Regions from separate parts of the Paenibacillus sp. B-A-8 genome, predicted to be linked through region 3. Evidence: riboswitches for the same ligand, from Rfam matches in the RefSeq annotation. Region 3 holds a riboswitch; each other region holds the start of a gene.
What was found. A riboswitch is a leader RNA that binds a small molecule or an ion and turns the genes downstream of it on or off. The one in region 3 is predicted to bind cyclic di-AMP.
Positions count from the first base shown of each region.

Region 1: linked by a shared signal. The riboswitch ahead of ACN6MV_RS15830 (C40 family peptidase) and the one ahead of ACN6MV_RS16860 (APC family permease) in region 3 are both predicted to bind cyclic di-AMP.
Region 2: linked by a shared signal. The riboswitch ahead of ACN6MV_RS16050 (C40 family peptidase) and the one ahead of ACN6MV_RS16860 (APC family permease) in region 3 are both predicted to bind cyclic di-AMP.

Region 1 is NZ_CP183882.1:3,589,095-3,600,229, forward strand. It holds partial or broken gene ACN6MV_RS15790 (ISL3 family transposase) at 270-1,138, opposite strand; gene ACN6MV_RS15795 (transposase family protein) at 1,145-1,510, opposite strand; gene ACN6MV_RS15800 (hypothetical protein) at 1,699-1,917, shown strand; partial or broken gene ACN6MV_RS15805 (IS256 family transposase) at 2,009-3,200, opposite strand; gene ACN6MV_RS15810 (hypothetical protein) at 3,527-4,114, shown strand; one part of gene ACN6MV_RS15815 (IS1182 family transposase) at 4,256-4,826, shown strand; one part of gene ACN6MV_RS15815 (IS1182 family transposase) at 4,826-5,610, shown strand; gene ACN6MV_RS15820 (response regulator transcription factor) at 5,806-6,504, shown strand; gene ACN6MV_RS15825 (TVP38/TMEM64 family protein) at 6,632-7,231, shown strand; cyclic di-AMP (ydaO/yuaA leader) riboswitch at 7,364-7,496, shown strand; gene ACN6MV_RS15830 (C40 family peptidase) at 7,501-7,971, shown strand; gene ACN6MV_RS15835 (asparagine synthase-related protein) at 8,321-8,797, shown strand; gene ACN6MV_RS15840 (DUF2933 domain-containing protein) at 9,107-9,301, shown strand; gene ACN6MV_RS15845 (four-helix bundle copper-binding protein) at 9,506-9,853, shown strand; gene ACN6MV_RS15850 (hypothetical protein) at 10,219-10,392, shown strand; gene ACN6MV_RS15855 (hypothetical protein) at 10,847-11,135, opposite strand, start outside.
Region 2 is NZ_CP183882.1:3,618,502-3,629,636, forward strand. It holds gene ACN6MV_RS15995 (DUF2933 domain-containing protein) at 270-452, shown strand; gene ACN6MV_RS16000 (DUF2933 domain-containing protein) at 512-709, shown strand; gene ACN6MV_RS16005 (response regulator transcription factor) at 874-1,485, shown strand; gene ACN6MV_RS16010 (hypothetical protein) at 1,846-2,154, shown strand; gene ACN6MV_RS16015 (hypothetical protein) at 2,212-2,913, shown strand; gene ACN6MV_RS16020 (response regulator transcription factor) at 3,598-3,924, shown strand; gene ACN6MV_RS16025 (winged helix-turn-helix domain-containing protein) at 3,930-4,253, shown strand; gene ACN6MV_RS16030 (hypothetical protein) at 4,409-4,618, shown strand; partial or broken gene ACN6MV_RS16035 (hypothetical protein) at 4,850-5,044, shown strand; gene ACN6MV_RS16040 (DUF6803 family protein) at 5,164-5,649, opposite strand; gene ACN6MV_RS16045 (TVP38/TMEM64 family protein) at 5,821-6,402, shown strand; cyclic di-AMP (ydaO/yuaA leader) riboswitch at 6,586-6,717, shown strand; gene ACN6MV_RS16050 (C40 family peptidase) at 6,722-7,189, shown strand; gene ACN6MV_RS16055 (hypothetical protein) at 7,418-7,603, opposite strand; gene ACN6MV_RS16060 (Ig-like domain-containing protein) at 7,829-8,206, shown strand; gene ACN6MV_RS16065 (CueP family metal-binding protein) at 8,351-8,905, shown strand; gene ACN6MV_RS16070 (ketopantoate reductase family protein) at 9,158-10,114, opposite strand; gene ACN6MV_RS16075 (MarR family winged helix-turn-helix transcriptional regulator) at 10,167-10,478, shown strand.
Region 3 is NZ_CP183882.1:3,770,844-3,780,643, forward strand. It holds gene ACN6MV_RS16825 (ABC transporter ATP-binding protein) at 1-501, opposite strand, end outside; gene ACN6MV_RS16830 (hypothetical protein) at 716-1,051, shown strand; gene murB (UDP-N-acetylmuramate dehydrogenase) at 1,112-2,023, opposite strand; gene ACN6MV_RS16840 (ABC transporter ATP-binding protein) at 2,176-2,976, opposite strand; gene ACN6MV_RS16845 (iron ABC transporter permease) at 3,063-4,097, opposite strand; gene ACN6MV_RS16850 (FecCD family ABC transporter permease) at 4,097-5,152, opposite strand; gene ACN6MV_RS16855 (iron-hydroxamate ABC transporter substrate-binding protein) at 5,373-6,380, opposite strand; gene ACN6MV_RS16860 (APC family permease) at 6,583-8,400, opposite strand; cyclic di-AMP (ydaO/yuaA leader) riboswitch at 8,524-8,682, opposite strand; gene ACN6MV_RS16865 (disulfide oxidoreductase) at 8,880-9,344, opposite strand; gene ACN6MV_RS16870 (DsbA family protein) at 9,341-9,800, opposite strand, start outside.

The sequences.
Region 1 (11,135 bases), 180 kb from region 3:
AGACGTCAAAAAAGCATGATATTACTGTAAGAGGGAGTAAGAATTTCTGGGCCGGACTAACAGGCAGGATTGTTCAACAATTTCACGAATAACCTTTAGGATAGACTTTTTACGAAGTTCGTAAAAAGGACGTTATACGCAATTGCACAAACACCTGAAACCATTTCCAAACACAATCGCAGCATATTGTAAATAAATTTCAATTAGGTGAAGCATGAAAGTTTTTGATTACTTAAGAGGCTCAACCTAAAAATTAGCGGTTGATATTTTCATCCTAATAAGCGTAGCCGATTGCATTCGATTAAAATACCAGCTTTGTAACATCGACGATTGCGCGTGAAATAATGTCGACGCTGATATGCTTTGATGCGATTATGTCTTCCTTCCAACGTCGCATTCGTCCAGCGGCAGCTATGGTAGTTCACAATTTCCTCTTCCCAATTTCGCATCGTTTTCAAGGCGCTTTGCATCGCTTCGTGCTCAAGGGCTTCCCCCTGCTGACACCAACGAGTAAACCCAAGCTGGGCCACATGGTGATTTGGCGAATAATCATACCAGTGAGAAACGCCTCTTTCCATTCCCATACCTCACGCAGCAGCGGCGAGAATGCCAGCAGTTGATCTAACTGAGTTCTGCTCTTTTCGGGTAAGGAATCTGCAGGCGGATTCAGCAGGCGATGATGACTTTTCAAGATGACTTTGGCCCGGGGGAAAAGGGTAGACTGAACTGATTTCCGGACCGCCTGGACACTTTCAATGACGCAACCGTGAACGTGGAACCGATCGGCAATTCGGAGCGCCCCCGGAAAACATTCGCTGAGCCAAGTGTGATACGTTTGAGCCAGATCCATAACAACTGCCTTGGGATTTAGGTTCAAAAAATCGGGATGTTGCTGGGCATACGCACGTAACGCATCCAGCTTTCGCCCAGCCAGCAGGTCTAGCATGGTTTCGCCTCGAAGATCGTGAATGCCAGTATTGTAGGTGTATCCTTTTTTGATCGCAAAGTCGTCGATGCCGAGCACCAGTTCTGGCGTGTCTTTGGCTTGACGCCAAGCCTGCTCAAGTAGACGCTCATTCTCTGCGGGCAAGGCCTCTTGATGCATGCGCTGAACCGTGCTGGCAGGTAGATCTTGCATTCTCGCCTATGCGCTGCCGTGGAGCCCAGTGCCTGGTTTACAGTCTGTGAGCGGAAAAAGACGGCTGTATTGTTCCTTGGGACCCACCCATGCATACGACCAAACAAACCCAATCTTGCACCGCGAGCAGGCTAAGCGCAGCGAGGGAATATGCAAAAAGCACTTTTTACCAAAGATGCTGACATGACGAATCTTGCGCGACTTATTGCGGCCATCTCGCTTCACCGCTTGTTCGGAGTGGCAGATTGGGCAGGGCTGTTTGTGTGCCACCGGTGAGGCTTCCAAATGCACTTCCGTTGCATTGTGGGAGAGAACGTTATGCAGTTGTAGCTCTGGTAATCCGAGCATTTCGTTAATATACTGGAGTGGCATCTGTCATTTCCTTTTCTTGTTGTTTGGTAGGACTTACAACAATACAGGATTTGCAGATGTTTTTCCATTTCTATCCTCGTTTTTTTTCCGCACTCAATTTTCAACCGCTAATTTTGGGTTTGAGCCTATATATGACTCAAATATGTAGCTATGTTACAACCGGAATATGTGAAAAGAGAAAATGTGAAGTGAATTTATTTTTAAATGATTTTATTAATAGAGTTTACAATACTGATTTACGAGATATTGGTTTCGAATGCTTAGATATTTCAGGAGCAGATGGAAAAAGGCCTGAAATTTCTTTCGTTTTTGGTGGACAAAAAACAGTAATAGAGGCTAAGACATTAGTTAATCCAGAAATAAATATAACAATATCCTTTACTGGTAGCGTCAAGAAGTTTGTGTAAAAGAGTAGAAGTAACTCTACGAGTGTGTTTTAGGTATGCAGGTGTTTCTGGGGCGGGGGAACCCCGCCCCCAGAAACAGGACGAGCGGAAGCTACTCTCCTTCCCGTGTTGGTATTGTTGGATAGCGGGCTTCGAACAGCTCATTCAGCTTCTTTTTCACCGCATCCACACCAAATCCTGGGACTACACGTTCTGCAAAGCGTTCATTGTAATCCGTCGCTTCCAAGTACACGATTTTCTCCGCCGCGTCCATATTGGTCAGACTATTCATTGGTTTGAGTCGCTTACGGATTTCCTTATTCATTCGCTCGATCGGATTCGACGTGTAGATGGCTTTGCGGATCTCCGCCGGGTACTTGTAGAACGTCAGTAAGGTTGACAACTGTTCTTCCCATGAGGCCATTTCTTTCGGGTACAGCTTGCCCCACCGGGCTTTGACCGTATCGAATGCGGCCCGGGCTAACTCTTCATCAGGTGCGGTATACACGGTCTTAAGGGCTTCAATGACATCGGTTTTGTGTTCCACCCGGATTTTAGGAAATGTCGCTCGCACTTTGTGAACCACACAGTGCTGCACATCGGCTTGAGGATACGTTTCTTTAAATGCAGCGTCGAGTCCCGGCAGGCCGTCAAACACCCCCAGCAGGACTTCCTGTGCACCACGGGTGTAGAGGTCTTTTAGGACTTCCCGCCAGCCCATTGGAGCTCTCTTGACCGCCGACGTAAAACCCGAGGATTTGACGATGTCCCTCTTCAATGCCCATGGCAAAATAGATGACTTCACCGTCGACGGTGCCTCGTTTGAGCTTCACATAGAGACCGTCCAGGTAAATCACGGAGTAGCGTTGGGCGAGCTGACGCGCCTGCCAGTTCTGAATGTCCTCCAGCACCGTTGCGGTAATGTTGCTCACGGTCGTTGCGGAATAATGGCTGCCGAACATACTTTCAATGAAACGGGCCACGTCTCGTGTGCCCATGCCGCTTTTGTACATTTGGATCACCGCCTCTTCCAGCCAGCCGTCTCTGCGTTGATACGGTTCAAACATTTGTGTCTGGTAGTATCCTTTACGGTCTCTAGGCACCTCTAGATCCTCCAAATGACCGTATTTGGTGTGCAGACTCCGTTTGTAATATCCATTGCGGCTGTTACGCTCACCCGCTTGCTCATTCTCCATGAAGTGCTGAATTTCCGTTCTCATGATAGATTCCAAGTTGTCTTTGACAAACGTAGTGACAAGATTTTCAAATAGATTATTCATGAGATTTTCGGGTACAATAGTCATCGAGTAGGGTTCCTTTCTTGGTGGTTTCGCAATCCCGAGAATACCCTACTTTTTTGTTGCCTGCTAGGCTCCAAATCTTGGTACACAACTTACTTTACGCCATCCCTTTACTGAAAAAATTGCTGAATTGATAGAGAACTTTAGGGGCAAAAATAAAGAGATACGCAAAAAGATTAACCGAAAAAATCCGAGATAATGGGTGTTAAACTGACTTTTGATGGAACAATATTAAGCTTATCAGCTATTTTAGGTAATAAATACAATGACTTAGAGAAGGAAGATCTAACCTCTAGAATATTTATGCAGTATACAATGAAGCTAAATATATGAGAAAAGGAAATGCAGAGTTCGGAAGTATAACTTTGGATGTTTCCAAATACATGAAGCTTAAGTTTAATAATCTGAATAAAGTGAAAAGAAATCTATATAAAAGACCTGAAATTAGTGATTTAGATGATATATATACTAATGGAGCTGAATTTTTAGAACATTCTATTAAAACTGAAGAGTATATTAAATCTGGTGAAAAGAAGTTAAATATTTCTCTTCAACTTACAGACTCAATTAGTGAAACCTTGGTTCCTTGTAGTGTACTAAGCTCTACGTTTTTATCCTCAACAAGCCACATTAAAGATACGATTAGATCAGCTGATAAAAAGCTGGGAACATACAATAACGAATATAAGAAAATTCTTATTTTTAACAACAATTTTTATAGACTGATGACGGGAATAAATGACGGATATGAAGAGTTAATTCGTGAGATACGCAATAATGTTAAAGAAAGTATTATAGATGAGGTATGGATTGAATACACAGAAGTGTTCACTGAACTTGATTATTCTGATTACATTGAAGCAGTTTCGGAAGACAGAAAAGGATATGAACGAATATTACGAAAAGTGAAAAATTAGTTCACTGAAAAAGCTTCTTTTAAGAAGCTCAGGCTGTCGAGAAAGTCTCGACAGCCTTCTTTATGCCCTAATTATTTAAGACGACACCGCGTTAATGTTGTATAATATAGGTAACTATTTATAGAACGGATGGTGTGTTGAATGTTACGTTCCAACCGAGAAAGACAACAATCCTACGAATTTGTTTCCATAGAAGATTTGGTCCCCGAAGACCACTTGCTTCGAAAGGTGGATAAATATATCGATTTTTCTTTTATTGATGAAATGGTTCGACCGCTATACTGCGCCGATAACGGACGCCCAGCTATAGATCCAGTTATTTTATTTAAGATGATTTTTCTTGGATACTTTTACGGTATTCGTTCCGAACGTCAATTGGAGCGAGAAATCCAAACCAACTTGGCCTATCGTTGGTTTTTGGGTCTAGGGCTTAGCGACAAGGTTCCTGACCATACAACGATTAGCTGGAACCGGCGGACCCGGTTTAAAGATACAACGATTTTTCAGGATATTTTCGATGAGATTGTTCTCCAAGGTATTTCGCACCGAATGATTGGCGGACGTGTTCTCGTGACCGATTCGACCCATGTGAAAGCCAATGCGAATAAACATCACTATACCAAACAACAAGTACTACAAAATACCAAAGATTACATTGACGAACTCAATACCGCCGTGGCTGATGACCGGAAAGAACATGGAAAAAAGCCCTAAAACCCAGAGAGGAAGTGAACGAAGAGAAAGAAATTAAAGTGAGCACAACTGATCCAGACAGTGGATATATGATTCGTGATGGCAAACCAGAAAGCTTCTTTTATTTGGACCACCGTACGGTCGATACCAAGTACAACCTCATTACCGATGTGCACGTAACGCCCGGAAATGTCCATGATTCCGTGCCCTATTTGTCGCGTTTAGGTCGCCAGCAAGATCGTTTTGGGTTTGCAGTTGAGGCTGTTGCACTCGATTCAGGATATTTGACTACACCGATTTGTCGGGGGCTACAAAGACGAAAGATTTTTGCCGTGATTGCTCACCGGAGGTTTCACCCCAAGCAAGGCTTGTTTCCAAAGTGGAAGTTTACCTTTGATCCCGAACGTAATCTATATGTTTGTCCAGCGAGTCACGAATTGAAATACAGAACCACAGACCGCAAAGGTTACCGACAGTATGCTTCCAATCCGGAGTATTGCAAGAGTTGCCCGTTGCTGGGTCAATGTACACAGTCCCGAAATCATCGAAAGGTGGTAACCCGGCACGTTTGGGAGGACAGTAAAGATTGGGTTCGGAACAACAGGCTCAGCAAGTCTGGCAAACAGCTGTACCGCAAACGAAAAGAAACGATTGAGCGAAGCTTCGCGGATGCTAAAGAGCTCCATGGGTTTCGCTATTGCCGTTTGCGCGGACTCCGGAACGTCAGGGAACAAGCACTGATGACGGCAGCCGTGCAGAACATGAAGAAGATGGCGATCCACCTGGATAGCCTGGAAAAGTAGGGGTAATCCCCCTACTTTCCCGATTTTACAGCCACCTAAACATGAAAAGAAACCCAAGATATTAAAATAACCTGGGTTTCTCGACACTCTGAGCTTCTTTTAAGAAGCTTTTTCTTTTCCTAAAAATTAACTTACATTTTTTCTACACAAAATTTATATATAATAAGGGAAATTGGAACGGAGCAGGTGAACATATTGTCTATACATCAAGTTTTAATTGCAGATAGTGAATGGAATATGAGAAAATCGCTTCGGTTTTATCTGGAGAAACAAGGGTTTTATGTAAAAGAAGCGACTACAGGAACAGAAGCACTGGAAATGTTAAAGAAGTACTCATTTGATATTATATTATTGGATATTATTTTGCCTGATATGGACGGATGGCAAGTCTGTAAGGTAGTCAAGGAAACCGTTTTTGTACCTATGCTGATATTAACGGAACAGGGAGATACTAAGGACAAGATTCGCGGGCTTAGGATTGGAGCTGACGATTACCTAACCAAGAATATTGAACCTGAAGAGTTATTAGCCCGCATATACTCCATTCTCCGGAGGGTAGCAATTACAAAATCCATGTTTGAAAAAGAAAGATCCCTTGAATTCCCTGGGTTAATAATATATCCAAAAAAGAGGGAGATTTATATTGATGGGATCTTGGAGGGGTTTTCTCAAAAGGATTTTGATTTGATTGTTACTCTTGCTCAAAGAAGAGAAAAAACTTTTACCAGAGAGGAATTGGTGGATAGTGTATGGGGATATGATTTCGAAGGAGAAAATCGTGTAGTTGATACCCATATAAAGAAAATTCGCCAAAAATTCCAAAACGCTGGGCTTAAATATAGTCCAATTCAGACGGTTCGGAGTATAGGGTATAGATTTTTTAAACAGGATTGAACAATTTATATAATTCAATATTACCTATAAGGACACCATGAGATTTTAGTGCTTGGTTATATGTTGATTGTTGTAGCTTTGACGTTAACTGGTAATCAGAATTAAATCATTTTAAGATGGTGAGCTGATGTTTTCTATTTATTCAAAACAAGTTGCAGAATTGTTAAGTGCGCTGGGGATATGGTCATTTCTGATAAGCATTGGAATTAGTATTTTTATAAGTATCATCGGAGTAATTCCTTCAGTTTTTATGACCACCGTAAATGTTTTGATTTTCGGATTCTACCCTGGTTTTTTGCTCTCGTGGATTGGTGAGGTCTTAGGTGCAGGGGTATCCTACAATTTATATCGATTAGGTGTTCAAAGAGTGAACAAGCTTAGAAGGGTAAATTATCTGTGGTTAAATAATCTTAACAATATGACTCCACTAAGGCAGTTTTTCATCTTGTTGTTGGCTAGGCTCATACCCTACGTACCATCCTCCATTGTAACATTGGTAGCCACCACATCCAGTATGACTTTCTTGAACTATATGTTGGCAACTGCTGTAGGCAAGCTTCCCTCCATTTGGTTAGAAACCTTACTTGCTTATGGATATGTAAAAGTAGAAAATAAATCAATGAAAATAATAATTACAATAATGTCACTACTTTCTCTATATATTATTATCCATACAAGTAAGATGAAAAATGGTAAGTTGAATGAAATTCACGAAAATGATCACTAATCCTAGAAATTTATGCATTGTACTATAAAATTGTGTGGTATTTGTGTTGTTTGAAAATAAAAATAGAAAATTTTATATCGGATTGACACAGTGAATATAAATACAATACTATAGCAATAGTTACAAAAAATTAATTAATTATTGCCGAATTTCGTATTGAAAACGGGGGAACCATTCTTGGGTGAATTATTCTTGAAAGCAAAGGAATATAGGGAACCTTTAACCGAACCCTCAGCTAACTCCGTAGGCATTGAAGGGAGAACCTGATTCTGAAAAAGTTTATTTTATCCGTAGTGGGGGCTGCAGTATTGTTCACTTCTGTTCCTGCAAGCACCTACGCAAGTGAAGTAAGTATTGAAAATGAAGTGAAAGAGGTATTGGGGACTCCTTATTTATGGGGGGGGACTACGGCGGCGGGTTTTGATTGTACGGGTTTCATATTGTATATATTAGATAAATTTAATGCAGGTGATTTACCGCGCACATCACAATCTCAAGCTAAAGTAGGCACACCCGTGTCTAAAGATGATCTTCGCGTAGGAGATCTGGTCTTTTTTAACACTTTTGGTACAGGAATTTCCCATGCAGGCATTTATGTAGGTGATGATCAGTTTGCTCATTCCTCAAGCAGTAAAGGCGTAAGAATTAGTAGACTCTCAGAGTCATATTATCGTGATCGTTATGTCACTGCTCGCCGTGTAGTGAGCGAAACTAGCTACCTCAAAATGATTAGTGAATGATGAGTTTGTAAGGTCAGCATCTGTTTTTTTACCTTTTTAATTTCTGGGTTTGTATGCATCCTCTTTAAGAAAAAGACTTCTCACAGGTTGTATTTTATTGTGAGAGGTCTTTTTGCGTCGAGGCTTAGTGTTTAGTGGAAGGTGTGAAAAAACGGTAATAATACAATTGACATACCCCCGAGGGGTACCCTTAGAAGATCGATTTTTCGGAAATGCCAACATTTTTTCTGAAGGTGAGAAAAGGTCTCTCGTTTCTTTCCATCCGGATCTATATAAATACTGGGAAACTACGACAGAAATCACGAAACCTATTTACGCGGGGCACAAAGGTTTAAAAGACGTAACCCGTATGCAGTTAATAGATCTTAACCTTTGGTTGCCTGGTGATATATTAATGAAAGCCGATAAGATGAGTATGGCTCACTCTTTAGAGGTTCGTGTTCCTTTCCTTGATAAAGAAGTGTTTGAGATTGCCCAGAAAATTCCTGCTTCATTATTGCTCGCAATAGGAACCACTAAATACATCTTACGTAAAGCCCTGGAGGGAATCGTACCTCATTCTGTGTTAGGTCGTCCAAAATTAGGCTTTCCTGTGCCTTTGAAAAAATGGTTATTAACCCCAATGGGTGATACCATCCTTCAACAAATTACAGAGAGTGGGGTGGACCAATGGATTCAACTAAATGTTGTTAAAGAGATGTTAAAACAACATCGAATGGGAACGGCCGATTATTCCCGCAAGATTTGGACGATTTATATATTTTCGTTGTGGCATTCCATGTATATTAAACAGTCTATATTCAGGCAAGCTCTAGTCAACTCATAACTCGATAATAGTAGTCAATTGTAGTCGCCTAATTTTGAGATAGCGTAAGCTACCGAGAGGAAAAATATTCAGATATGTGATCCTATCCATCTTAAATCGGGGACTAAATCAACAGTTGGTTGCGAATTATGGAATGACTGGAGAGGAAAAGGAAGGAACATGGTTGTTATTACCCGGATTGCTTTTTTCAATCACTTAAGCAAGGAACAATAACTTCATGAAATATGCAAACTTTCAACATCATATCCACATACAACTCTTCTACAATAAAAATATTAAAAGAAAGCAATTTACAGAGGAGGTACACAGATGGATTGGTCTTTGCTATTGCTGTTGATTTGTCCACTGATGATGGTATTGATGATGTTTGGGATGAGAGGAATGCATGGTAAAGACTCTCATTCAAACCAGTCACAATCCAACTGGACACTTCACGAAGACTATAATGAGTTAAAAGTAGAGAACGAACGAATGAAAAAGCAACTTCTAAGCTTGTCTAAATAACTCATATTAGAGAAAAGCATATAAAACTCCATTGAAATCGCCCATGGATAAATGGAAGACCTTATTAACCATTTTGACGGGGCGATTTCTTTGTACAAGCTATAAATCACGAACTCAGTCTGGCTAGATTTTGTATATAAATACACTTTTAGGATAATATAACTTAGGATGAACAAACATTAAAATTATGAAGGAGTAATAAAAATGACGACAATTTCACATTCTTCGGTTCAACATTTTCAAAGTTGTATTGATAGTTGTAACGACTGTATGCAAGCATGTGAAGAATGTTTAACCTCTTGTCTTAAAGAGACAGACGTGCAAGCAAGAATTCACTGTATCCACACTTTGCGTGATTGTGCGGATATCTGTGCAACAGCTGCCCAATGGATGGCTCGTGGAAGTATATACGCAAAAGAATTTTGCCAAGTCTGTGCAAAGATCTGTGACGATTGTGCTGCAGAATGTTCGAAATTTCAAGACGCACATTGTCAGAAATGTGTTGAGTATTGTCGTAAATGTGCAGATGAATGCCGTAAAATGGCTTCGTAAAGTTGAGGTTAGGTGATTGAGGGGAGCAATGAACGGAATTTTAGATAGTTGCACCCATGAGAAATAAAGAAACGACGAAAGCTAGTAAGAGCTTTCGTCGTTTTGCAATAGTTTATTATTTTTTAGTAACATTGACAGACTAATTCGCCCTTCGTCTAGTGTTGTCATCTAATTAGGATAGGCAATGTTAATTTGTGTTTAATTAGTAAGTCCATATGCTCCCTTATTTATCGATGTGTAACGGTGGGAATATGTTGATGTGTCATGGAGAATAATGGGATTAGATCTTGTCTAAGCCATCATACCAGCCGTATAACCATCCATAATGTTCGTTCGTTAATATTGTAATAATCTGAGGAGTTAAGATGGACAACAACCTAAATAATTCATTTCTGTCCCTATTCAAACCGGAAACAGCAAGCGGAAAAGCTGGAAAATGCTTCAGTCATACAGTCCGTGGTATATCTCTATGGCCTGCCGTGAAGCTCAAATGTGGCATCATCGATGGAGAGGCTGCCACTTTGCCATGGGATCGATGAAGAAGGAGTGCTCTAGAGGGATTTGAATGGGGAGGCCAGGAGGACCAAAAAAAAGGCCGGTAATGGGTTCAAAAAGACTTCTGTGACCATGATGCTCTTTGGGTGGAGGTTCCCCCCCATCAAAGGAAAATCACCCACCCAGCGACATACATATACTGACTTCCACTAACTTCTGTGTGAAGAAGGAAAAAATACTCAGTCCGCTAATCCGGTCTGCTTGTAAAACAGAAAGAGCTTTACTTTCCAAGCTCCATTGATAACTCTGCTTTGTTTGTTCAACCATAGCACCACGCAGAAAAAATAGTTAGGGTCAACACTGACAGAATAATAGCGATTAAGATGCTACATAATAAAGCAGCGCCTCCCCACTGCAAAAATGTTTCTAGCCCTTCGATAAACCTATAACCAAACCATAAAACATACTTACACTCCTCTAAACGGTTTATCTATTGATTTATTTGTGATGCTCTGAATGCTCCTCTTGTTGATTGTTTTGTTGTACGGGCTTATCCAGAAAATCCGAAATGGATTGAGGTACCGCTGTAATAACCAGGATGATGGATATGATCGATGAAATGAAATATACCCATGCCGCAGGACGATCTTTTTTCCACCTTCGTTTCGCTACAACGATAAACCATATGGACAAGAGAAGAGAGATGACTAAAAAAATGAGTTTAAGAGATGGAGCCATGGAGAAGAGCCCAGCACCTAAGGATGTTAATCCTAAGGCAATCAACAGG
Region 2 (11,135 bases), 150 kb from region 3:
TGGCAAAAGAACAAGGAGCCCACCTCATTTGATTTATCTCCCTCCTGGTTTGTTTATAATTCTAAAAAGATCATCTTTTGGGGAAACGAGAAATATTTGCTCAGAAAGAAACTTATCCATCAAGCAATTCTAAACCGGATGTCTTTAAATGTTCACTTGATCAGCGGTGAAACGTATTGTGGTGTATGTAAGGAGCATGAATTATAACCACACATAACTCATCTACAATAAAAACATCAACATAAGCAACATACAGAGGAGGTATACAGATGGAGTGGTCTTTATTACTGTTGTTGATTTGTTCGCTAATGATGATGTTTGGGATGAAAATGTTGCATGGTCAAGGATCTTTTTCAAACGGAACAAAATCAGAGTGGAGTCTTGAGAAAGAATACAATGAGCTAAGAGTGCAGAATGAACAATTGAAAAAAATCCGCCATTTGTCTAAATAAATCATATTCTTAGAAATAAATAAACGACATGAGAAGATAATACTGAGGAGGAATTTAAGATGGATTGGTCAATACTGCTGTTGTTAATTTGTTCGTTAATGATGATATTTATGATGTTTGGGATGCGGAGGACGCATGGTCAAGTTGGAGGCTCTAATCAGTCACAATCAGATTGGAGTCTTCATCAAGACTATAATGAGATAAAAGTGCAAAACGAACAATTGAAAAAAGAAATCGGAAAGTTATCCATTAACTAAGTGTACTATCCTAGTGTCTAAATTATATCTTCAATACAAAGGCATAAAAATGTACAGGAACTAGAATGTATGGTAGGTGAGAATAGTGTTTAAACATCGAGTGTTAATTGTAGATAATACAGGGCTACGAGAAATTCGATCCGCTTTTACTTATTGGGTCAATAATAGAAGCAACTACGGGTCAGGAAGCGCTGGCGATGATAAAAAATCATCCCTTTGATATTATCCTATTGGATGCCAGAATACCGGATATGGATGGATGCCAAGTATGCCAAATACTTAGAGAAACAGACACTATACCGATTCTTATGCTCTCATCGTGTACAGAACTCAAGAATAAAGTTCGTTGTTTTCGGATCGGTGCGGATGATTTCTTAACCAAATCTTTTGATTTGGAAGAATTGTTAGCCCGAATGAATGCTTTATTACGCCGGGTAGCGATGACACAAACTTCCTTTTCAATGGCAAATACGTTGAATTTCTCGAGGATAAAGCTACACTTTAATCTTAGAGAGATTCAAATAGATGAGACTGTTGTATCACTAACTGAAAAGGAGATGGAGTTACTCGCTACCCTTGCTAAGAACAGTCAATTCGTATCTACCAGAGATGAACTGATAGATAGTATATTCGGATACGATGGGGGGACACGTGTTATAGATTCTCATATTAAAAATATATGTAAGAAACTGAAAAGTGCGGGTTTAGAATATAACCCTATACAAACAATAAGAGGAGTTGGATACAAGTTCTTAGTTTTCACTGAGAACGAGTAGTGAAAAAATCACATTAAGCCGGGCTGAATAATGAGTTATCTTAATTAAAAAGGTCTAAGAAAAGAGGGGCATGCTTCGGCAGCTCCTCTTTTTGCTATATCAATTGGAAATGTTAGTAACTCAACTTGAGTAAAAATACATAAAACAGGGCATCCCTAATGAAAAATGAAATGAAGTAGGTGAGAGCATATTGGTATAAAAAAATAGTTATTACGATTGCCCTCTTTATTATGGTATTTCATCCGTCTGATACAGTTCACGGACAATAGAGGTACCGGCGAAAGTCGCTTTTATTCGGAACGGCAACGTAGGGTGTATGTAAATGGTACGGAGAGCCAGGTATCTAGTTCGGGGAAGGCTTTGAGCCTAGATTGGTCCGCTGATGGAGTGTTACTTTCCTATGTTGAAGAAGATGGAGAAAATCCGCCTCAGCAGAGCGTTAAGATCTATGATGTTAGCACCAAAAAAACAATAAAAATCTATAAAGGGTATTTGTCGAGGTGGACTCCCCACGGTAGTATTCTTGCCTATAAATACAGTACTGTGCTCAATGTTTCAGACTTGAAGAAGTTTAATAACGCTGCAATTGGAGTAGATGAATATGTCTGGATTCCTGACGGCAGCGGATTTATTCTATCAAAAAATGGCGACCTCACACCGGAAGGTTGAATGGGAGCGACGCTTTATAAGAAGATACTGCCGAAGAATTGGGCGGGGGCGAGCTCTTTGGAGAACGTCGAAAAATTTTATAGGCTATCGAATGAGATATCAAATAACGGTTCAAAAATCATTGCGGTCAATCCCAGTGATTTTTCTTTCTCGCGGAGCGGCAGCTGGCTTTCATTTGTTGTATCACCAACAGCATCCTGGTCTATGGACAGCAATATGGTTTGCGCGATCTCATCCGATGGTCGTCATTTTGAAGTATTGGATGAAATCATTTTAGAAGTCGGACGTCCGAAATGGGCACCTTCGAAAGACAGCTTAGCGTATATTGCAGGTGGGGGAAGACTTGTGTTTGGGTTTAAGGAGAAAGATTTAATGACGAAGGAATTCCCTACATTTACAACTTATACACCGGAGAATTACGCCGACTTGGATTTTGCTTGGAAGGACGACGATACGATTTACGTCTCTCGGGTTAAAGAAGCGGAATGGTCAAATGATTTTTCTAAACTCCCTTTGCCAGCTTTATATATTGTGGATACCGTATCAGGCGAACAAACCACCAAGGTTACAATTCCACCAGAAGGATATGGCGATTACGGTCCCGACTACATTCATTCCGTCGATAAATTGATTTGGATACGAAAATACCATTATACAGACACGAATATCTGGATTTCCAATCCTGGCGGAAGTGACGCATACCTATGGCTGAAAAGTGCCGCCTCGCCGGTAATTTATCATCGTCGAAAGGATTCCTAACAGTAATTTCATTCAACTAACGGAAAGATTAGATGAATAAACTAGCGGCAGTTTAAGAGTTTTTCTCGTGCTGTTTTTTTACTGGTGTCCATCTAATTTCAGGAAGAGTTTCCGCTTGTGTACCTAGTGGTTCTTCCGGATTCGGACCGGGTCTCTGGCCGCCGGACGTCCAACTGTATGCCAAAAACAGTTCATGCTCAGGCTACTTTTATTTTCTCTTAATAGTGTCGGTCGCATTACGGATACCTTCCTCTAGGTTATCAGTCTATAACTTATTTATCAAAGGCTGACGATTTCTTAGCTCCAAAACCTTGTAGAATCAACGATTCCAGTCTAAACTATATTTTCTTCATATATCTGAGTGGAAAATAGGGTTAGTGATGAGAGATAAGATGACAGAACAAAATGAATTTTTATTTGCTGTAGGCAAATTTTGTCAGTAAGTTGAGCGACGAAATGTACTAGAAATAAGTCCATAAAAATCACATTCTTTCAACATTGAGTCCACACATAATCCTTCTACAATGGAAATGATAAAAGAGAGCTTTTTATAAAGGAAGTAAACCAATGGTTTTATTTTGGTTACCGTTATTGATTCTCTAAATTTGTTGATATGAGTTAGTTCTTACAATTTTATTCGTTGCTTTCTTTTCATTCCGAACATCATAACTACCATTGAGTATGATGACTAATCATCGAGTATTAATTATTCATAGTGACCGAAATATCAGAAATTTGCTTCGGATTTTTTTATTGGAAAAAGGATTTTCGATAAAGGTAGCAGCAACGTGTAGTTATGCGTTAACTATGGTGAAAAAGCATTCTTTTAATATCATCCTATTGGATGACTTATTGCCGGATATAGAAGAATCCCATGTTCTCGAAATCGTTAAAGATACTAAATGGATACCACTCCTTGAGCTTTCTGCGGGCAAAGCAACATTGGATAAAGTGGGTTGTTTTGGGGTGGACAGTTACTTGGTCAATCCTTTTCATTTACAGGAAAGTTAAGCCGAATGAATTCTTTATTGAGCAGATCAACCCTAATACAAGCTTCACAAGTTCCTCTAACAGAATTACATGTTATGGATTCGTCGGATATGAAAATACGATTAGATGATAACGAGCTTTATATGCAGGGAACATCCATTCCTTTAACTAAAAAAGAGACTGTATTACTTGTTACACTTGCAAAGAGTAAACAACGTGTATTTACCCGTAAAGAATTGGTAGAGGAAATGTTTGGAATTGATTATAGGGGAGGATACCGAATTGTTTATACCCATATAAAAAACATACGAAAAAAACTTAACAGTGCAGGTTTGGAATATAGTCCTTAACAAACCATACGGGGAGTGGGATATAAGTTCCTTGTTTCTAGAGAGGACGAATAATGAACTCATGGGTCTAAAGGATTTGTAATGTTCTTTATAACTGTTTGATAATCCATTCTTTCTAAAGCTTTCAGGGAAGAAATATTAAAAGGCGGGTTGATATGAAATTATCGCGAAAGCTAATGCTCTTTATTTCCACCGTTACTTTGCTACTGACGATTTCACAAGGTACATACGCTATTCTTGGAATGGAATCTCAAATAGAACATATTGCTTCGCAAAAAATGATATCCAACAGTTCAATGGCGATGGCATTGATTAATGAGAAATTCCCAGGTGAATGGATATTAAAAGAAGGAAAGTTGTATTAAGGGGACCTTATCATTGATGGTAGCGATGTAGTGACGGATTCCATAGGGAGCTTAACAGGAGACGAAATTATTATATTCAAAGGAAATAAGAGTGTAGCTATATCAGGCGAGATGGAACAGGGTGAAGCAATGCTACCTGAAATCCAACTGCTATGAACGAATTTGTCAATTCCCCTGTATTCCCCTTTTAACCAAGGTGTTTTCAATCCTTTGGGCATAGAGACAAAACCTGATGCCATCTATATGAGCCGCAAGACAATGACGAACATCCGCCAGAATCTGTTCTGGGCTCTTGGTTACAATACACTGGGGATTCCTATTGCTGCTATCGGTCTCTTGGCTCCTTGGGTCGCAGGAGCAGCTATGGCACTAAGTTCTGTATCCGTAGTTCTAAATGCCCTTCGCTTACAACGAGTAAAACTATAATGATTTAGCGATACAGAAATCCTTTACAAAAACAAAAGTTTGTGACACCTACATTCGATGTTTTCTATAAAAAAAGACTTCGAAGTATATCTTCGAAGTCTTTTTGCAATCTTTCTTTATTACTGATTCATACCAGCCATTCCGCTTACAATCTCAGGATTAACCATCCCAAAGATCATGGCGATGTGTGCAACAACGAGAAACCCGCTGACGAGAATAAAGTGAAGCTTGAGCTTTCCTTCTTCCGAACGTTTACGGCCGATAAGCCCAAGCTCCAAAAGAGCCAGAGGCAGCAGGAAGAATACGCCACTGAGGTAAAATCCAACCGCGACTACGTCTACCCAGGAATGCCACTCTCCATTTACGGTCAGAGGGACAAAAGCTGTCGGGAAGAGATACAAGAAAACTCCTGTAAAGTAGAGACCGGCCAAAATACTGCAGATTCGGTTAAACGCCTTTAATCCACCCTGGACGTTTTTGTTGAAAAGGATAAAGAACTCGGTTACTGTAATAGTCTCAGCAAAAATGACGGGGATTGCCATAAAGATGATCAGATTCCACGGCTGGCTGTCCATAAGAAGGGACATGTAATGAGTCATGTTCATTGATTAATTCCCTCCATTTATATAATTACTGCAAGAGTTATCATATGTGGAAAGTTTGTAGAAGAGATTGGAGAAGGAGTATCAATAGATGGAAAATAGAGTTGAAGATATAGAGTATAGAATTCGTTTAGAAGATAGGTATACTACGTGGATTGAAAGTGAAGGGGAAGTATGGAATACCTAGGAGTGGATTCAGAATTACTCATGCGGTGGCTGATGGTATGGGGAGCCTGGGCAGTCCTCATAAGTTTATTGATAAATGTGGTCATAAGTGTTGTAGGAATCATTCCATCAGTGGCACTAACGACTGTGAATATGTTAGTCTTTGGTGTGGTTCCCGGGTTTCTTCTCTCTTGGATCGGAGAAGTTTTAGGGGCAGCCGTCTCTTATCTTCTTTATCGCAAAGGTACCTTAACTTATAAGGAGAAATATCGTCCGAATAAAACCATCAAATGGCAGTCCCAGATTCAATCATTAAGTCCGAAGCGTCAGTTTTTTAGCATAATAATTGTCCGATCAGCGCCGTTAATTCCTTCATCATTAGTCACTCTAATCTGCGTTATTTCCAAAGTAGGCTTTTCAAGTTTTATAGTTGCTTCTGCGATAGGTAAAATACCATCGTTGCTACTTGAGACACTCATTGGCTATGGATATGTTAATCTAATGGACACTAAATTCAAGTTAATGATTACAATTTTGTTTCTTTTATTGAGCACCATTATTTTTTATCTTGATAGAAAGAAAAAGGGATAATGCATGGACAATAGAAAAATAGTTACTTATATAAATAGGGTTTTTGCGTAATTAAAGCTCGAAAATCTGCATTATACACTAAAAAAGTGTAGAAACTATGTAGTTTAAAAATAAAAGTATAAAATTTGTGAAAGCATTGACAGGCGATTTCTTGATATATTAAAGTGTAATTAGTTACAAAATATTAACCAACTGCCGAATTTCGTATTGAAAACGGGGGAACCATTCCGGGTGAATTATTCTTGTGAGCAAGAGAATATAGGGAACCTTTAACCGAACCCTCAGCTAACTCCGTAGGCATTGAAGGGAGAACAAGGTTCTGAAGAAAGTCATTTTATCTTTACTAGGAGCTGCAGTTATTTTCACAACAGCTGTACCAAGTACTTTTGCAAGTGAGGTAAAACTGGAGAGTGAAGTGAATCAGGTACTCGGGACACCTTATTTATGGGGTGGAACCACTAAGGCAGGATTCGATTGTTCCGGATTCATCCTGTATGTACTAAAAAAGTTTAATGTGGATGATCTTCCACGCACTTCCCAGTCACAAGCTAAAGTAGGGACACCCGTTGCAAAAGAGAACTTACGATCAGGAGATTTGGTGTTTTTTAATACCTTTGGTAATGGTATCTCCCATGCCGGAATTTACTTAGGCGACGATCAATTCGCCCACTCCTCAAGCAGCAAGGGAGTAAGCATAAGCAAGTTGTCCGAAAGATACTACAAAGATCGTTATGTTACGGCTCGGCGTGTAGTAGATAAAGAGAGTTATCTTAGTATGGTTAATTAAGTAATAGGTGAGGGGGTATCCAGCAGCCATATATGGCTGCAGGATACCCCTAGTTTTTTAGAAGATCCCAGAACGGTCTGTTTTCTCATTTCCCTAATCCCACAGATTCCTCCTCAACATACAAAGGAGTCCCCTATATATCATGGGGACTCCTTTGTATGTTGGTCACTAATATCTTTTCAAATGGATATAATCATATGTTTGCTCTAGGGTATGTATGTGATGTTCTTATAACCTAATATCAATAGTTTGCCCACGATATTCGTCCAGTATATTTGCCTTTGGGTTTTGAATGGGTTCTTTAGCATGCTCGTGATTGGTGATTTTTTTGTCTCCTGTTCCCGTATGCATTCCATCCATTCCACAGTTCTTTGGCATATTAGCTGAACCTGATAATCCACTTAACCCATTCATATAATATTCCTCCTAGTAGTATAATTCAACTCTTTAATACCCTCTCATGGTAACACTTAAATGTACATTTTATATGTGGTAGGTGAGTAGAAGCCCAATTTCTTTTGGTTGGACAACTTGGAAGAAGTCTACACTCTCACTCGGATTCGTTAATTATTTTTAAAAAGAACATCATATCTTCATACTTTCTCCAAAATGTATTGCTATACTGTGAGGAGATTAAGAATGAAGGTATTGAAAAAAGGTGTATTAACAGCTACATTATCTGTAGCTTTTTTAACATTAACAATCACCAGTCCAGCTGCTTTAACGCCAGCGACACAAGCGGCACAAGCGGTAAAAGTAACTTCAATTGCAGTCAAAGGCCCTTCTAATCCTTTAAGGCCATCTGAAACCTTTCAGCTGAAGCCCACCGCGGTGACCTCACCCAAAGGCGGGAAAATAAAGATAACCTATTCTTCAAGTAATTCTAAAGTAGCAACGGTAAATGCAAGTGGATTAGTGACAGCGGTTGCTTCAGGAAAGGCTACCATTAATGTAAATTCAGGCGGCAAAAAAACATCTGTAGTAATAAATGTGGTAACTTCTGATCACAAACACTGATGCTTAACAAGAGAATTATGAGCATGATGCCAGTAAAATTATAAACTGAATCCCAGCAGTTCCTGATCCCTGGAAATAGATTGGCCAGAGCAAAAGATGTAATATTAAACGGCACTAAATGTAAAAAGGAAGGTAGTAAATTTCATGAATAAAAAAGTATTTATGTCCACGGCTATAGCGATAACTTTGATTGGTGTAGCTTTGGGCACCTATACAATCGCTGACAGGGGAAAAACTGAGCCGATTGGTGAAAAGCTAGCCCAAACAAACGATATTAAAAAATTGGTGAATGACTACAGCATGGGTAATGCCAAAGCCAAATCGGCTTCGATTACATCAAATCAGCTGACAGTGACAACGGATAATGATCAAAAATTGACCTACGGCCTGCCGAGGGATGAGTTTTTCGTTTCAATTGCGCCTTACGTTAGCCAAACACATCCCTGTGCCATACATAACCTGGCTGGGTGTCAGGGAGAAATGGCGAATACATCATTTAATGTCACCGTAACCGACCACAATAACAAAGTGGTAATAAAGGATGTTATTAAATCCCATGACAATGGTTTTATTGATCTCTGGCTACCGCGAGACCAAACGTTTCACGTAACGATTGATTACGATGATAAGAACAGCACCTCTTCCTTCACAACATCGGAAGGGGACAATACTTGTATCACTACGATGCAGTTATCGTAAAATCTACAAGTGGATAGGACTCCGGAACTCTAAAAATAGGGCGCTCCAGTAGCCACTTGGCTTGGGAGCACCCCTTTGGACTTTTGGGAACCGATAATATTTCATTCGCACCGTCTGCAACACTATCTGATTATATTGGAGATCACCAGACGCTGATCAATTTCCTGAATTAATTAAAAAAATCAATTCTTACATAAGCGTGAATAAAAAGGACAATCCTGATTAAGGGGGGATGCTTAGGAGGTGCAGTTTTCATGTCCCCTTACACAATTCTTTTAAAAGATTTTTTCGTAACTTATCAATAGAAGGGGTAGCCACATTACTCTTTTTGATTAGCATATCAAATTCTTCCTGAAGGCAGATCATCTCGGGTTTTGCTGCGGCTGTATGCTTTGCCATGGCTGTTTCAGCAAACTTTGTGCCCATGATAATTTTAAAAATTGGGGCAATCATAAAAACGGGAAGTTTTAAATAGTGAAGTTTTGAAGGTGTGATTTTAATGCCTAATTTAGTCAACACAGCAAAGCCTTCTTTTATCCCCAGAACCATTAATTTAATATCTGCATATGATTTTGCCAAAGCAAAATTATTACTATTATATTTATAAAGAGCGTTACCGATACTTGTAACCATTGCCACATGCGTTTTCTGCCACATATCCATGTTACTAGTTACAACTGATGAAATACCGGCATTGTTAAAAATATCTACTATTTTTTGTAGCCTTTCGGTTTTTTGGCGACTGTATTCTGAAAATGTAGTGGTCTGAAAAGCCCGCATGAATCCCTTGCCGATAAAGTAATGTACCCGGCCGTCTACACGTTCTCCTCCTGCGGACGGAAATCCTAGCATCAGGCGGTCACTACCCACTGCATGAACCCATTCGTCATAACCAGATGCTGTATTGACTACAAAGACAATATTTTTTGATTTATTTTGAGAAAGTATCGGCAATACACTGACTATCTGTGTTTTTTGCATTACTACGATTATGTAATCGAAAATATTGTCTGGCAACAGATGTTCAATCAAATTTACCTTTGCAATTTCTTCTCGGTTGTTGCCTGAATTCACGAGAATCATCCCGTTTTTTTTCAGGTCAACAAGTCTTGTCCTCCTTGCAAGGACAGTGATATCATATCCTGACAACGCAAGTCTCCCAGCGAAAATACTCCCGATTGTGCCTGCACCATAAATAAGAATTTTCAAGTGATCTCTCCTCTAAAAGTAATTAGTAATACCAAAGAAATAATATCAGCATATAGGACTCGCTGGTAAAGTATCACTGATCGAATTGGCCAATGTGCTTAACCTGGATAAAAGTACAATGAGCAGGACTGTAAATAATCTTGTAACCGATGATTGGGTTGAACGGATTACGGACCCAGAAAATCGACGTTATGTCCAACTAAGGCTAACAAAAAAAGGGTGGATACTCCATGAGAATATAAATTCCGTACTTCATTCGTATTTCGGGAGTGTAATGAATGATATTCCGGAGAACAAACGAACACAGGTTGTAGAGAGTCTGGAACTATTAATTAATGCGATAAATAAGAATAACTGCTGTTAGCCATTCGATGGGAACTTATATTTATTATTGGAGGTTCACCTACAATCTGCATAAAAAGTTGATCTATTTCATTGTTAAAGATCAACTTTTTATTGCACTGTGATAAAGTGAGAAGAGACACATTGTAGGGAGATTAATGACATTAATGTGGGCACTTTAATGTCATTTTTGTCGGATGACAAGAGTATGTTCCGCATAGAACCCGCATAAATTGCGGTTTATTTTTTTTTACGGTACTGATTGCCGAAATAGGCCAAGAATGTGTTCCGTTAGCCGATATAATTATGTTAGAGGACAGGACATGTAATCTAAGAACCGTATGTGCTTATCAACTTTAACTTAAGTTTTATTATAATCCATTCATCTGAGAAGCGAAGCTCTTTTCCTTAAATAATTGGTGTATCATCGGCTAAAAAAGCCAAACCTTCTATCCAAAAGCCGCCACAATTTAAGGTTTGCCAACCTGCTTGTTCGGATCGGTACAATAACACATGCATATAGACGTATAAACGCCTCTACCCTGCCGACATGCCAGTTCTGATCCACTTCTGAGGTTTATAGTTATTGCGTGTTAGCGATATGCATCCTACAATGAGGATCCTGAATTCTTAAGGACAGAGATAAGAATGGATCTCAGTTAGCGGTGGATTCAATTTA
Region 3 (9,800 bases):
AATGAGTGAGGCTGAATTTGGATCTAATCCACTCGTAGGCTCATCTAAAAACAACACTTGAGGCTTATGTAATAATGCTCTGGCGATTAGGACACGCTGCTTCCAGCCTTTAGACAAGCTACTTACCTTAGCTTTTTCCTTATCTAACAGTTGAAGAATTTCCATGACTTCATTCACCCGACTGGCTGCTACCCTATACAGGTCAGCAAACAGCTCTAGATTATCTCGGATAGAACAACGCATATACAGATTGGGAAGCTCGAAAACAACGCCAATTTGGGCATGAATTTCTTTTTTATGACGTAAAATATTCATGCCATTAATTAAAATTTCTCCGCTTGTAGACTGAAGAAGACCCGTCATCATTCGCATCGTGGTCGTCTTACCAGCACCATTGGGACCTAGAAACCCAAAGACCTCTCCCTTCTCCACTGCAAAAGTTATTCGATCAACCGCACACCTCTCCTGATAATACTTGGAGACCTCTGTTAGCTGAATCAAATGACACTACCCCCTTTTTCGAATAGTTAATATCTATCTATCCTTATTCTGGTTGTAGAGGATTATCTCTGCTGTTGCTATTCTGTAACATTCGCTATAGCTTAGCACCATCCTTTGTTCGTTTTCGCTCAGATGTGGCAAAAATATGGATTCAAATCCTACAAAAAGGGTAACTTAAACCTAATAATCTTTGAAGTAAAGGTGGGATCATCTTATGGAACAAAGCATACAGAAATTGATGGACTGGGTTAACAGTCATGTAAATGAAACCATTGTTATTGAAAAGAAAGAGCTTCGTGATCTGGATAAAATTCATTTTAATCTGGAGGCAGTTGAGTTCCGGAGTGCGGAGGATGTTATCGATGATTATCTAGGGAGTGCATTAATATTAAAAGGATTTGGCAGCACTTTAAACGCTGATGGTGAGCTAGTATCTCTACCACATTCCACCTATGACTTAGCTATTGACGGGCTTCGTATTGAGGATATAGGTGATCACAAGGCGGAAATAACTACAGATAGAGCTAAATACACCCTATCAGTGGATTGAACCATAAGTGATAACAGCAAAAGAGCCCACAGTAATCTGTGGGCTCTTACTAATTAGAGGTTATTCTTCTCCAATGATCTCCACTTCAGTTTCCAGCTCCACCCCGAATTTATCCTTCACAGTCGATCTTACATGGTGAATTAACCCGATGTAATCACTGGCGGTTGCATTATCTGCATTTACAATAAATCCTGCGTGTTTCTTGGATACCTCAGCACCACCGATTCTTGTTCCCTGTAAGCCACTCTCTTGAATTAACTGACCCGCAAAACGACCTGGAGGACGTTTAAAGACACTCCCACAGGATGGATACTCAAGCGGCTGCTTCGATTCACGCAGGTAAGTAAGTTCATCCATTTTCGACTTGATGGCTAACGCATCACCAGAAGTCATAGCAAAATTGGCCTCAAGCACGATGTATTCACCGCTTGCGAACACGCTTTTTCTATAACCCCATTGCAGCTCATCCCCTTGCAGAGTCACTAATTGTCCGCTCTTAGTTATAGCCAACGCGCTATGCAGTACATCTTTAATTTCTCCGCCGTAAGCACCTGCGTTCATGTATAACGCTCCACCAACCGTTCCTGGAATGCCGCAGGCGAACTCAAGACCCGTAAGCTCCATTTCCAGCGCATATCTGGAAACATCAATAATCTTGGCGCCGCACTCCGCATACAAGAGATTATCTCGAATTCCCATTCCGGTTAGTCCTGCCGTTTGCAGAACGATCCCACGCACACCTCCATCACGGATAATCACGTTAGAGCCGTTCCCAAGTACCGTAAGGGTTATCCCATTTTGTTCAGCATATGTAACGATCTTTTGAATTTCATCATAAGTAGCTGGTGCCGCCAAAATATCAGCTTTGCCGCCCATTTTGGTATACACGTGATCTTTTAAGTTTTCATGACTCTTCACTATTCCTGCAGTCATTAATTGCTCTAGGTCATCTTGAATTTTGTCAATATTCATGTTTCATGCTCCTTTAACCATGTGAAAATGATGGTTCTTTGATCTATTTTAAGTAGTGGTATCATGGAATTGTAGGCAACCACAACTGTAACAACGAACAGGCTCCCTTGTCAATGACGGGAGCCTGTTCGTTGTATGATTTTCAATTATGTTTACACCGCTTTATAGGCTGCAAGCTCATAAGGAAGGCACAGTGGCACACCGGTGCGTGGATCTGGAACAATATCCGCCTCAATTCCAAACACTTCCCGCAGTACTTCTGGTGTCATAACTTGAGTAGGTGAGCCTTCACTAACCACAGTACCGGACTTAATAGCTACCATATGCTGCGCATAACGAGTAGCATGATTCAGATCATGCACTACCATAATAATGGTACGGCCTTCTTCCTCATTCAGCTTTTGCAGTAGCTGTAGAACTTCAAGCTGGTGCGCCATATCTAGAAATGTTGTTGGTTCGTCCAGGAATAGAATGTCTGTTTCTTGTGCCAATGCCATTGCGATCCAAGCACGCTGACGTTGTCCTCCGGACAAGCGGTCAATCGGACGGTCATGGAAAGACTCCATACCTGTAACAGTGATAGCGTTAGAGATAATGCTGAGATCCTCAGCTGTCATTGTGCCGAATCCTTTTTGATGCGGGAAGCGACCATAGCTGACAAGTTCAGAGACCGTTAGTCCGTCTGGAGCCGTTGGGTTTTGCGGTAGGATCGCAAGCTGACGAGCTACCTCTTTCGTAGAAAAGTTATGGATCGATTTGCCGTCCAGCATCACGCTGCCGCTCTTAGGCTTCATGATCCGGGCCATAGTTTTAAGAATTGTTGATTTACCAGAGCCGTTAGCGCCCACTAGTGCGGTGATTTTTCCCGTAGGGATGGATAAGTTCAAACCTTTAACAATTGTAGCCTCTGCATACCCAATACTTAATTCTTCTGTATTCAAACGTTCTGACATGTTAACCACTCCTTAAAAGTTTTATGAAGCTATGCTCCTAGAATGAACTACATAATTTATCTTGCTTCGTAAGAAAGAGCTTAGTTTTACACTTTTGATTTGGCGAGTAAATACAAAAAGTAAGGTGCACCAATGATCGCAACCACGATGCCTGTTGGAACTTCTGCAGGCTGCAGAACCCATCTTCCGATGGTATCCGCAGTAATCATAAGGAGTGCCCCTGTCAAAGCACTAGCCGGTAATAATACCTGATGACGGGGTCCCACAAGCTTGCGGGCTAGATGTGGTGCAATTAAACCAACAAAGCCAATCCCTCCGCTTACAGCGACACAGGAGCCGGCAAGTGCTACTGCTGTTACCAGAAGGAGAATACGTTCCTTCTCCACGCGCATTCCAAGTCCTAATGAAGTATGATCTCCTAGATTCAATACATTAAGAATACGGGCCTTATAGAAGGCGAACGGTAACAGAATCGCTATCCAAGGCAGCAGCGCAAGGACAAATCTCCAATCGCCACCCCATATTTTCCCGGCGATCCAAGTCGCTACAAATTGATAATTATTAGGATCAAGCCGAAGGGCTAACACAAGCTGGCAAGCATTGATTCCGGCAGCGACCGCAATCCCGATAAGGATCAACCTTGTTGGAGACAGACCATCTGCTTTCCGATATGCAAGAATATAAATTAAAGCGGCGGTTAAGCTAGCTCCTCCAAGCGCTAAAAGCGGCAAAACGAATACCGGAGCTGCTGTTGTAGCCGGAAAAAACGAGATGAAAATGATTACCGCAAAACCTGCACCCGCACTAATGCCCAGCGTAGCCGGTTCAGCAAGTGCATTCCGAGCGAGACTTTGTAAGATACAGCCTGACACTGCAAAGCCCGCTCCAACTAACAATGAAATAACGATGCGAGGTAATCTGAAATCAAATAAAATTAGCTTTTGCTGATGAGTTCCATCTCCCAGCAGTGTATGTAATACCTCCCGGGGGGATAGACGCATAAATCCTGTATTCATACTGACAATAAATACAACAACGATCAAAATGGCAAGCAGCGATAACACTGTAATGGCGCGTGTGCGGCGTTCTTTTTCATTAGGAGAAAGGGTTAATCTGTGCATTACAGCTCCCCCTTACGCTTACTCGCCAAGTAAATAAAGAAAGGTACACCGATGATGGCTATTAAAGCGCCTAGCGGCGTTTCATAAGGTGCATTTATCATTCTAGCGGCGATATCCGCAAAGATAATCAATAAGCTCCCTAGAATCGCCGAGCAAGGAATAATCCAGCGATAATCTACACCAACGAAATAACGTGTAACATGTGGAATAATTAGTCCTATAAAAGCAATCGGGCCAACCATTGAGACTGCACTTCCGGCAAGAACGACTACAACAATCATACATGCCAACTGCACTAATCTTGTCCGCTGCCCCAGACCAACAGCAACTTCTCTTCCTAAGCTGAGCAAAGTGACGGACCGCGATAATATCATCGCTGCGATTAATGCCACGAACACCCAAGGAAAAATAATCTTGATCTGAGTCCAGCTCGCCCCACCCATTCCTCCAGCCAGCCAGAAGGCAATATCCTGGGATAAGTTAAAAAGAATAGCTATACCCTGACTAACAGCAACCAGTAATGCACTTACCGCAGAGCCTGCGAGCGTTAAACGTAACGGTGTAAGGCCATTAAAAGATAGCGACCCAATTCCGAATACGATAAATGAGGCTACAGCGGCACCTATAAAACAAAACAACATAAGTGAAGTGAAGGAGAGCGAAGGTGCAAAAGCAAAAACTATGGCCAGCGCTACACCTGCTCCCGCATTCAAGCCTAACAGACCTGAATCCGCCAGCGGGTTTCTTGTCATGCCTTGCATGATTGCCCCTGCTACTGTGAAGCAAGCACCGACCATAGCACCTGCTATCGCGCGTGGAAATCGCAGTTCTCTTATCACCTGATGTTGCTGTAAATCTGGATTGAAATGAAATATTGCTTCCCATACCGTAGCTAGCTTGATATTTGCCGCACCCACCGAGACCGAAAGTGCCAGTCCAAAGGCAATAGCAGCAAGTCCAATCACTAGAATACCCATTGCAGCTGCCGGTCGGGTATGTAGAGCTTTTTTTGTATCATTTTTATTGCGATTTGCGAAATCTGAGGGTGAAACCATGAGTCGTCTCCTTAATCGATAGTTACATTAGTCTATATGATAACAACAATCATTCTCATTATCGCAAAAAAAATTAGGTTGTACAATTGTAGGAGTAGTTTTTCCGTAATATGGGAATGGTTTATAAAAAAATGGTGCAGATCTTAGTATCCTAAGATACTTGATCTGCACGCCCTTCCCCACCAAAAGATCAGTCTCATTCATGGTGAATTACGACTTTTTATTTCACAAGACTTTCTAACACATCATCAATAATTTTGCCGCCAGCGTTCGCACCACTGTATAACCAGCTGCTTGTTGAGCTCATTTCATGCACATTACCAGCTTTTACAGCCGGGATACCTTTCCAAATTGCACTGTCCAGGATCTCCGAACCCTCAGTCTTATCACTGTTTACAAGAATAATATGATCTGCCGTCAGCTCAGAAAGCTTCTCTAGCGAGATTGGATTCCAAGTAGCTCTTGTACCAACAGGAATTTCTGTTACTAAGTTAGGCAGCGTTACACCAAGGTCTGTGTATAACACAGCACCACTACTGCGTGTTTCATCTACAATATAGAAGTTCTTTTGTACCAACCATAAAATCGCCACGGACTCTTGACCAATAGCTCCTTCAAGCTCTTCTTTCGCAGCAGCCGCTTTGTCTTCATACTCTTTAATGGCTTTCTCTGCTTCAGGGGTCTTGTTCAGAATTTCACCAATCTTGAGCAGCGATTTACGCCAATCTTGATTTAGTTCATCCCCAATCACATAGGTCGGTGCAATCTTATTCAGTTGGTCGTAGATACCGTTCTGTACAGAAGACTCCGATGGGATGAGAATAAGATCCGGAGCAAAGCTGGTTACTGCCTCGAGCGGAAGATCGTAGCTAATGGTAGGCACATCTTTCAATTCAGCGGCCAGATAATCCTGAACACCATTCGGTACGGACCATTGTGCTACTGGAGTCACGCCCAGAGTTACCAGAGCATCCTCCAAATAAGAACCCAGTACACGCGTTGGATTAGCCGGAATCGTTACTTCATGCCCCATTGCATCCGTTAACGTCTTAGGCGCTGCAGGAGCTTCTGTAGCTTCAGCAGTAGGTGCTGCCGTAGACTCTGATCCTGCGTTTGATGCGTTACCGGAATTATTATTACCGCAAGCGGATAAAAATAGCACCATCACCATTAATCCGACCATCGTTAATTTCATGCTTCCAAATCTTTTTCTGTTAAACCAAAACATTTAATACCCTCCTAGTGTGTACAAGCTATGTTTTCTCAAAGATGTTGACTGTCTCTGTCTCACTTTTAAATGATATTGATTCTCATTCTCTATGTCAACATATAAATTTTAAATTTTGTGGATTTGTAACAATTTCCTTCTTTAAAATACAAAAAAGGCTATATTCCGAACGTTCCGGATATAGCCTCTCCTTAAGGGTTCACTATTTATTCAAATGATAAGGGACAGTCGCTACCACAACATCTTTTGAATTCATTAGGTAAGAACGGATTAAAAAGCTGGTCTGATTATGAAGTACAGCTTGCCACCAATGCTTAGTGATAAATTGTGGGATCAGGATCGTGATATGATCCGTTGCTGCGGTCTTCCACTCCACTGTATCAATAAATTTCAGTAACGGACGAATAATACTGCGATATCTGGAACGAAGTACAATCAGGCGTACACCTGGGTTCCACTCCTCCCACCGTTGCTCCATCTTTTGGATGTCCTCTTCATCAAATCCAACATATACTGCTACAACATTATCCGTTAAAGACTTGGCATAGCTAATGGAATGCAGTACAGCACGTGTTACACCGGCAACAGGGACAACAACCGTGCTGCCTTTAATCAAAGGTTTATCTGTACTCGGGCATATACGAAGCTGATCTGCAGTGTTCAAATAGTGCTTGTGAATCCGGTGGAACACGAACATTACAGCAGGTAAGAAAATGAAAGCCATCCATACGCTTGAAAATTTAGTGATGATAAAAATAAGCGTAATCGTCAATGTAGTCAGCATACCAATGGTATTTACAACAAATCTTTTTTTCCATCCCGCTGGTTTGGTTTTAAACCAATGAACCATCATTCCTAGCTGTGACAATGTGAATGGAATGAAGACACCAACCGCATAAAGAGGAATCAGGCTTTCTGTATTTCCGTGGAATGCAGCTACAAGCAGTGCTGACAGAACACCTAGAAAAATAATACCATTGGAGAAGCCTAGACGGTCACCACGAACCATAAAAGCATGCGGCATATATTTATCTTTTGCAAACATAAATGCAAGCAGCGGGAACGCTGAGTATGCCGTATTTGCCGCCAAGAACAAAATTACTGCTGTGATACCTTGAATGAAAAAATATAAAGTTCCGCGACCAAAGGTCGATTCAGCGATCTGAGAAACAACTGTGGCCTTTTCGTCAGGCACTATGCCGTACCAATACGCCAGGAGTGTGATGCCTGTGAACATAAATCCAAGTATAACTCCCATGACCATTAAGGTCTTGGCTGCATTCTTTTCTGCAGGTGCTTTAAAGTTTGGAATAGCATTAGATACAGCCTCTACACCCGTAAGAGCCGAACAGCCAGAACTGAAGGCTTTTAATAGTAGAAACAAACTAACATTAGAAACAGCAGCGCCAATTTCAGGGACATTCGCATGCACGCCACCTGCTGCATATTTAATAATACCGGAGATAATCAACACTACAATCGACACCACGAACAAATACACTGGGATTGCGATGAATGAAGCTGATTCTGTAACTCCGCGAAGATTAATTAAAGTAAGAAGAATAATAACGGATACTGCAATAAGAACGGTGTGATTATGAAGACTTGGAAAAGCCGATGTGATCGCATCCGTCCCTGCCGACGCACTAACAGCAACGGTCAGAATGTAATCCACTAACAAAGACCCTCCTGCTAAAAGCCCTGTCGGAACACCAAGATTACTCTTGGCAACGATGTAAGCTCCGCCTCCCTGAGGATAAGCGTAGATCGTCTGCCGATAGGATAAAATCAGGATGGCCAGCAGGCCCAATACGGCTAATGCAATTGGCAGGGAATACCAGATGGCAGTAAACCCTGCAGCCACTAGTACAATCAGAATTTGTTCCGTTCCGTAGGCTACAGACGAGAGCGCATCAGAAGACAGGACAGCCAGTGCTTTAACCTTGGATAACTTTTCATGATCGAGTTCGTTCGACTTCATCGGACGCCCGATCAATAGTCGTTTTACCTTGCTTACCATGGTGGATACAGTTCCTTTCTTTGGGAGCTGAAACGGAAATTCCGCGCGCTGTTTTCATTGGTGGATTTCATAAATGCAGACACTAAAAATAGCATACGGAAATGATCCGCATGCTATGCATGGTCATTATCCCACCTTTGCTTACGAGGTTAGCTGGCGGATTCGGGCTGTGGTATAGCCCTACGGTTTAAGTCCAATTGACCCATTCCGATTCACCCCATTGGCACGAATGCCAAGTTTGGTTCCCCCGTTTTTCCTAAGAAAACTCAGCGCATATTCAACTTCTCACAAGGTCTAATATTAGTCTACAAAGTGGTTACAGTAAAGCGTTGAAAAAAATGAAAAAAGAATGAAAAAACATCCAGTAAGCGCAAATACAGCGTCTTATTGGATGCTCTCTTTCATTCTCTTCAATTATCCCTCTGGATCGTGTTTTTAATCACTTTTCACATTTTTTCGGATCACTTAAAGTTAGAAAATCAAAATCCTAAACTTTCCTCTGTATCTAACTCCATCACTTCTTCTTCCTTACGTCCGTACCAAAGTAAAATACTAATTAAAGCAAAAGCGATTAACGCAAGGAATGGTATCGTAATGAATCCAAAAAAGTTCAAGTAATCCTTATTACAAGGAACACCAATTGTACAAGGAAGAACTTTACTTAACGCAGGAATTTTCTGTTCCGCATAGTGATAGATCGAGATACTGCCACCAATCAAGCTTAGTGGAAGTACATAAGGGATTATCCGTTTATCCCCTCGAAACGTTGCAATTCCCAAGAGGAATAACTGAGGATACATGAAAATTCGCTGGAACCAGCAAAGCTTACAAGGTTCATATTTCAATACTTCGCTCAAATACAAGCTACCGGCAACAGCAACTAAAGAGACGAACCAGGCCAGATACAGGCAGTTACGCTTGCAAAAAGATAGGAACTTTGTCACTTTGCCTCCACAGCTTTTGCGGCGTCATTAATTTCAGTTGAAATCGCTTCAATGTTAAATGGATCCGCAGTCTTTACTCCATTGATGTAAAGGGATGGCGTTGTAGTTACCCCTGCTTCAGTAGCTAGCTGCATGCCCTTATTTAGGTCATCTGCAAACGTACGATCCTTGATATCTTTACGCAGCAGTTCGTAATCGATAGCTAACTTCTCTTTCTCCGCAAGGCTTACTAAGAAATCTTCAGTTGCCCATTCTTCGCTCTCATCACCTTGCTGTGCGTATACAGCATCGTAGAACTTCCAGAATTCATCTTTATTCTGATGATATACAGATAATGCAGCAAGTGAGGCAGTCTCAGAGTCTGGACCAACGAAAGCCATATTTACAAAGTAGAGCGCTGCTTTTCCCTCGTTGACAAAATCTTGAACAATCTTCGGTTTAACTGAAGTTGCAAAT